DNA from 2 places in the Desulfotomaculum sp. 1211_IL3151 genome. Region 1 is predicted to be linked to the other one. Evidence: riboswitches for the same ligand, from Rfam matches in the RefSeq annotation. Region 1 holds a riboswitch; the other holds the start of a gene.
What was found. Region 1 has a riboswitch for cyclic di-AMP ahead of V6C11_RS04990 (CAP domain-containing protein). Riboswitches for the same ligand answer to the same signal wherever they lie in the genome.

Region 1 (4,024 bases):
CATAAGATGATGTAGAAAGGGGGTAAGGCCGTGCCAAAGATTAAAGAAGGTGATATTGTTGCCCGTAAATCCTATGGCAATGATATTTTCTTTAAGGTTAACAGCGTTTACCAGGGGCAAGATGGTAAAGATTACGCAGTCCTTAAGGGATTGGATATACGACTGTTTGCTAGTTCGTTAGTAGATGACTTAATTAAAGTAGATGTAAAAGACATTTCCAAATATTGGACCCAGACCTTAAGGAAAAACGAAGAAGTTATGGGACGGGTTATGAAAAGGCGCATGGATGAACGAAAAGATCGACTTAAAAGATGTGCCGATGGAATATGTATGACCCGCACTGCTCAACCAGAAAAAGGAGACGACAGTGACATTGAGGGTTTTGATGTGCCCGGTACAGTACTCCACCTGGACGGAGATAAGGATTATTTAGACTTATGTATGACCACCTATCGTAACCTTTCTATACCAGCCTTCGGGTATGCTATTGATGAAGAGGAGCAACCCAAAAGGGTGCTGGCTCTTCTTGAAAAACATTACCCAGATATTTTAGTACTTACCGGGCATGACGGCATTAAAAAGGGTGCCAAGGATTTAAGCAATGTAAATAATTACCACAACTCAAAATACTTTGTCGAAGCAGTTAAAATTGCCCGTACCTTTGAAAAAAGTCGGGATGATTTAGTGATATTTGCCGGTGCCTGCCAGTCTTGCTATGAGGTAGTATTAAGTGCCGGTGCCAATTTTGCAAGTTCCCCCAAAAGGGTATTAATTCATGCCTATGATCCTGTGTTTGTGGTTGAAAAAATAGCCTATACTTCCATTCAAGATCCCATTGCCTTAAGGGAAATTATTAAAAGTACCATTACCGGTTTTGAAGGTATTGGTGGTGTGGAAACCAGAGGAAAACATCGCTTAGGTATACCCAGAACGGAATATTAAAACCATAGTACCCCTTCCTAAAGTCCAGCATATGATGATCTAGGACATTTTAGGAGGGATTTCCTTTATGTTAAATTTTTTGAAAACTGTGGAGAAAGCCAAATGGCGTTTGCTTGGAATTAAAAATGTTGTAGGCGTAGGTGTCGGCTATAAACATGTGGGCATGCAAAGAACCGAGCAAAAGGCAATTATCATCTTTGTCTCCAAAAAGGAACGTTCTGAAAGCTTAAGCAGGGAGGAACAGGTACCCTTTAGGATTAATGGTTTAGAAACAGATGTTGTGGAAGTTGGTGAAATTCGTTTTTTGTCTGATGATAGAAAAAAACATGTCAGACCCGCCCAACCCGGATTTAGTTTGGGACACTATCGGGTAACGGCTGGCACCTTTGGGGCAATGGTACGCGATCGTACCACGGGAGAGCCACTTATTCTTTCAAATAACCACATTTTAGCCAATGCCACCGATGGGAAAGACGGTCGGTCTGCCCCAGGAGACCTTATATTGCAGCCAGGTGAGTATGATGGCGGCACCAAGGACGACCGCATTGCAATACTATTAAGGTATATTCCTATCCAAAAGGGAGAGGCCCCTGCTACCTGCCCCATAGCCAACGGGGCAGCAAGGATTGCCAACATGCTGGTTCATACGATTAGACCCAATTATGATTTGAAATTCTTTAAAAGGGAAGGGGCAGTAAACCATGTGGATTGTGCTGTTGCCCGGCCCCTCAAGCCCGAGCTGATTACCGATGAGATACTTGGTATTGGTAAAGTGCAGGGGATTGTAGAGGCAAAACCCGGCATGAGGGTCGTTAAAAGTGGTAGAACAACGGGCATTACCTCCGGAGTAGTTACTGCCATAGGCACCACCATGCAAGTAAAAATGGATGACAATAGTAATGCGTATTTCTCCAATCAGGTAATTTGTGATATGAAATCCCAGGGTGGAGATAGTGGTTCCTTAGTCCTTACAGAGGGCAATAGGGCAGTTGGCTTACTGTTTGCCGGATCCGATAGGGTGACCGTTTTCAATCATATTCAAGTGGTCTTGGATAAACTAAACGTAGAGTTCTAGGAAAGAAAGCCCCGTGACGATAAGAGCGGGGCTTTTGTTCCGTGTAAAAATATGGTATACGCACGGGAGAGTGTGTTATTTTACATAAAATTGTTTGTGCACCTGTTTTAACCAACTAAATAAATTATTAACAGCTATTACGGGTTTTGTCAATTTAGGTTAATTTATGTATATTTAGGACAGGCAAAGCGCCAGTTACAGATGCCGAATCCCTTTAGTGGGTACGGAGGAACCGTTTATGGGGTGAATCCTTTTAAAGGTAGGGATTTCCTTGCCCGAACCCGTCAGCTAACTCCGGAGGCAAAAAGGAAAGGAGAAAAGAAATGCAGTATCGTTTGAAGAAAGTTCCTATGTTCCTGGCTACCTTGTTCCTATTAACCATGATGATGTCCGTTATGACGGCGCAGTCAGCTATGGCGGCTACCGATGATAGCCAAGAGATGGTTAGACTGGTTAATGAAGCCCGCGCCAAAGGTGGTCTGGCAACGCTGATGGCGGATCAAGAGCTGTCCGGGCAAGCTGCCAAGAATTTGGCATATTATCAAAGAACCGGTCAAATTCCCAGTTCCGCAATGCTGTTAACGATTGCCAAAAACGGTGGTTATAGCACCCTTGGACAAACCACTGTACGCGGCAATGATGTGGCATCGATGGTCCAAAAGCAACTTCAATACTATGGCAGCAGTTCGATCCTAAATAGTAAATACAATCGAATTGGTTTGGCCTTTGCGGATACCAGCTCTGGTAAGCTTTGTATTCAACTATTAGCATATAAACCCATTACAGAGCCTATTCAGCAACCGGAACAGCCAGCACCGGCACCAAAACCGGAGCCAAAACCAGAGCCAAAACCAGAGCCGCAACCGGCACCACAACCTGAACCAAAGCCGGCTCCCCAACCAGAGCCAACACCTGTGCCCCAGGAGCCTACTACCTTTATGAATGAAGCTCAAACGAAGGTAGTGGATTTGGTTAATGCTGAAAGAGCAAAAAATGGTCTAAAGCCTGTGGTTGCCAAAGAGGATTTAACCAAAGCTGCACAGGTAAAGGCGCAGGATATGTATCAGAGCAGATATTTCTCTCACACATCTCCCAATTATGGCTCCCCCTTTGATATGATGCGTAAATTTGGTATCAGCTACAAAGCAGCAGGGGAAAATATTGCCATGGGTCAAAAAACTCCTGAGCAGGTCGTGAAGGATTGGATGAACAGCCCCGGTCACCGGGCGAACATCTTAAATGCCAATTACAATGAAATTGGTGTAGGCGTATATCAAAGTTATACTGGCTCTGGCTACATCTGGGTTCAGCAATTTGCTCGGCGCTAAGGGTCATAAAATAGCCAATTAATTGGACAACTTAAATAACTTGTACAACAGACAATTCCATAAAATGTAAACGGGAGAAAAAATTTCCTCCCGTTTTTTTGCTTTTTCTTAAGGATTGACCACAATTTCAGCACATTTCTACAGCCAATCCAATATATATATTAAGGAGATATCTTGAAAGGAGGCTAAGATTGATGGTTATGAGGAAAAGTCCCAAGCCAAAATTCCGGCAGATAAATAACCAACCGGCTAATCAGATCGTCGGGACAGAACAAATTAGGGTAAAACAGCTTGTTGGCGAAAACACAGAACAAACCATAATTCGAGACAGCTTTACGCTACCCTCAGGTACACCCGATATGGAAGAGATTCTTTCCATTGACACAATCGTTAAGTTAAGGAAAGTTGAAGTAATCCCTAATAAGGTGATTGTAGAGGGAACCTTGCGGGTGCAAGTGATGTATTCGGCTTTCAAAAAAGATCAGTCTGTGCATAGCTTTACCGAAGAATTTGATTTTACAGATTTTGTTGAAGTAGAGGGTGCCCGGCCAGGCATGGATGTTGAAATCGACTTTGAGGTCGAGGATATTAACATAAAACTGGCCCGGGATTGCGACTACGATGTTGCTGCTGTACTTCAAATAACCGTTAGGGTAACTGAAGATCGGGAGGTCAACGC
Region 2 (4,024 bases), on a different contig from region 1:
AGAATCAATGACCTGCGAATAATCCAAACTGGGTACCCCTTGATATTAATTTTTTACCACGTAATACAAAACAAAGATAACACCCGTTATTGGAGGCGCCCCAATAGTAGGTGTACTGTTAAAGATCTTTGAAAGGAGAATGATTTTGAAAAAAATTGCTAAAATTACAGCTACTATCCTTACAGTTTGTATGTGTTCAACATTATTAGCAGGGGCTGCCTGGGCTGACAACGATAAAAAAGATAAGAAGGTGGCACCAGGCTTACAAAAGAAAATGGTGCAATATACCTATACTAGCAACTTTAAAGATATTAAAAACCATTGGGCCAAGTATGAAATTGAAAAACTACAGTTAACGGGTATAATGAAAGGTTATGAGGATAAAAGTTTTAAACCCCAACAATCCGTATCAAAAAACGAAGCCATTGCCATTATTATGAGAGTGGTAGACCATCAAGGGACCGACAGCGACAAAGCCGAATTGATTCAAAATATTTTCCCCAGTTGGATGGGTGTGGCTCCACTGCAAGCCTATGATGCAGGAATTCTTGCTGATTGGGAACTAACCAAATGGCTTGGCAATAAGCCAGCCACTCGTATTGAGGTAGCCATGTGGTTAAGTCGTGCCGCCGGAGATGAAAATATCTCTTTAAAGGAGATGCTTTCCTTTGCTAAGGATGCTAACCAACTAAAGAAGGATGAATTAATATATGTTGCCTCCATGTATAATAAAGGTATTATGAAAGGTACGCCGGATGGCTATTTAAATCCCTTTAAGCCCATTTCCAGGGGTGAATTTGCGGTGATGATCAGCCGTTTCATTGACGTCGCTGATTTAGAGGATAACACCGATAAAGAAAAACAAACAGAAGACTACATTCAAAAACTAACCCCTAGCCACAATGCTAAGATTGATGTTGACACCAAGGAATTTACCGTTCGGTTTGAAGAAGCGATGGGCTATACAAAGGGTAATGATTTAGAGGATTTAGTTGATGCAGTGAACATGTATAAGTACAGTGGCGGGAAATGGGTCGCTGCTAATATTGAGTACGCCGTTGTCTTCACCAAAAACAATGACAAACTGCAGATTAAATTGGCTAACAACAAAAAACTGGACAGTAACACCAAGTATTGCATTACGATTAACGATGGTATTCTTGTAGAAACTGATACTAAGGATCATGTCTTCACCGGCCTTAAAAAGGGAGAATGGTGCTTTACCACCGAGGCTGCCGAACTGGCTGTTAATAAGGTAAAAGCAACCAATGCTACCACCATCGTTATTGAATTTAACCAGACCATCCAAAAAGGTGACGACTTCTCTGCCAATGGTTCCGGCATCCATGTAATGGCCGGGAATAAGGAACTTGATATTGATGCTGCCAGCATTAGCGGTAGTAAGTTAACACTTACCCTAGACGATGATGACCGTTTGGAAGATGATGAAGATTATACCGTATGGTTTGCAGAAGATATCGTGGAAGGTTTCGAGATTGAGGAATCGGACGCCATAGAATTTACCTACTAAGCTAAAAGAAGGCACCCTGCTGGGTGTCTTCTACTGTCTATGGGCCATGAGCTAAAGACCCTTCCCAAAGTATTTTACAACCAGGTGCCTGGCTCTTGGCCGCAGCAAAACCCTTCAAACTAAGATAACCTAACAGCGGGCAAGTGCCTGGCACCGTCGAATGACTAAGCCATTTTTCAAGGCAGCTAACTGCTAACGGCTACTATGCTAATGGCTAAATATAAAAGCCCCGGAGCTTACTCCAGGGCTTTAACTTATTACTTTAAAATTCGATTGGCCCCACGATATTTAGGAGACCAGTAGCTATCAGAAAGAGAATCAATACGTATACCACGGGAGGAAGAGGAGTGAATAAATTGACTGTTCCCCATATAAATACCAGAATGGTTAATACCAGCACCACCGGTATTAAAGAATACTAGATCCCCTGGTCGCAACTCGGCTTTTTTAATGGCAACACCTGCATGATATTGACCGGCGGCGGTATGAACCAAATCAAAACCAAAGTTTTTAAAAACATAACGTACATAGCCTGAACAATCAAAACCCGCAGGACTTTCTCCACCGGAACGGTATTTAACACCAACATATTGCTTAGCATAATCTAAAACGGCTACGGCACGGTCTACTACACCCCTGGAAGTTTCGGGATCTTCGGTACGGGGTCTAACGGCCTGGTTGGCTGATTGATCAGGCACATCTAGCACCTGGCCAATTTGCAAACTATCACTTTCGAGGTTATTCAGTTGTTTAACGTTCTCCACCGAGGTTCCGCAACGATTGGCAATGGACCACAATGTATCACCACTTTGTACAGTCACCTGAGCTGCATCGGCAAAACCAACCCACACCACTATGGCCATACACACAGAGCTAGCCAGCACTGCCATCTTTTTAAGCAACGACAATGATGTTTTCCCCACTTTCTACACCTACGGAGTTAGCTGACGGGTTCGGACAGAAAGTTTGCCCGCTACCAATGGTAGTTAACCCCATAAAAATGGTTCCCCCGTTTTCAATGAAATTCGGCGTTCTTCTTATTTTATTAACAAATTCGCCAAAAGGTACCAATTTCCTTCCAAAAAAATAAACTTTTTTGTCAGACTAAGCCAATTTTGGCCTTTGGTCCCTCCTTTCTTTCCGACTTAACCACCTATTTCATATTTTTCCTATTTGGAGGGAATAATGTTTTGGAACGTCTATTTCATTTATTAGGTGACAGTCTATGACATTAACCCACGCCACCTGGAACTGTGCCAAGGTTATGTTATCCTTAACCTTGCCCTTTCAGGTTATTATAAAAACTGACCGACCGCGTAATACCCATGACTTTTGCAATCAACAGGCCCTTGAGATATTAAAAAAAGATGGCCTTCAAGGTGAAGGTCGCATCCTTCAGTCCTATTTGGAAGCACTGAACCGAGGGTCCCACTGGAGTGACCAGGGCTTTAAAAACATTAGTCATTATTATAACCATGCTAAAGCCACTGGCCTCTGGCACGGCCCTGATGCACCAACGGAATGCAGCTATTATTTTGAGCGTTCCATCAAATATTGGCAATCAGGACACCGGGAAAAATCTATTTTTTATTTGGGTGCCGCCTGCCACATTTTACAGGACTTGTGTGTACCCCATCACGCCTGCGGTCTGGTACTAAGCGGTCATAAATTTTTTGAGGATTGGTCCAGAGACAACTATCATGATTTTGTCGTAAGATTAGAAGGTATTTACCATGTTGCACCCCACGCCTGCGGTTGGGTAAAGGAAAATGCCCGGATCTCATCCCATTACCTGCCTGAACTAATCCAGCAAAAAGGCCTTGCCTCGGTTGAAAGGGTAGCTGGCATCCTGCTGCAACGAACCCAAAGAGTCACCGCGGGTTTTCTTAGTTTCTTTTTCCAGCGCATAAAAAACCCCACCCTGGGAAGGTGAAGTTTTTCTAACAATTCTATAATTTAATAAAGCCTAACCCATTTAGAATAATAATGATGATCGCTATGGGTGCCACGAAGCGGATAGCAGCAAAGTAAAAACTTATCCTTGATCTATTATTTAAACTACCGCCATTCGAAACTTCATCAAAAATCTCCCAACGACTAAGCTTCCATCCCGCAAATATGGCAAAAAACAAACCGGTTAAGGGCATCATTAGATTATCTGTTAAATAACTGTAAAAATTAAATAGATTCAGGTTAAATAGCTGAACATCAGCCAACAAACTGTTGGACAGGGTCGCCGTGCTGCCTACGGCAGCCATAACCAGCCCTGTAAATATGGTTGCTTTGGTTCTGGACCAGCCTCTGTCCTCTGTGAGATAAGCCACAGGAGAGTTAAAAAGGGAAATCATCGCGCCCATGGCAGCGATAGCAGCTAAAATAAAGAAGATGGTTAAAAATACTTGCCCGAAGGGCATGGCGTTAAAAACCATCGGTATCGTTATAAAAAGTAAGGACGGACCCATATCTGGGTTAAAACCAAAGGCAAACACCGCT

Region 2: another riboswitch for cyclic di-AMP. It lies ahead of V6C11_RS15075 (C40 family peptidase); the one in region 1 lies ahead of V6C11_RS04990 (CAP domain-containing protein).

The regions. Positions count from the first base shown of each region.
Region 1 is NZ_JBAIYV010000025.1:15,270-19,293, reverse strand. It holds gene yabG (sporulation peptidase YabG) at 31-942, shown strand; gene V6C11_RS04995 (hypothetical protein) at 1,010-2,017, shown strand; cyclic di-AMP (ydaO/yuaA leader) riboswitch at 2,210-2,335, shown strand; gene V6C11_RS04990 (CAP domain-containing protein) at 2,341-3,345, shown strand; gene V6C11_RS04985 (DUF3794 and LysM peptidoglycan-binding domain-containing protein) at 3,540-4,024, shown strand, end outside.
Region 2 is NZ_JBAIYV010000051.1:170,968-174,991, forward strand. It holds gene V6C11_RS15070 (S-layer homology domain-containing protein) at 146-1,531, shown strand; gene V6C11_RS15075 (C40 family peptidase) at 1,789-2,439, opposite strand; cyclic di-AMP (ydaO/yuaA leader) riboswitch at 2,445-2,572, opposite strand; gene V6C11_RS15080 (zinc dependent phospholipase C family protein) at 2,757-3,464, shown strand; gene V6C11_RS15085 (sodium-dependent transporter) at 3,481-4,024, opposite strand, start outside.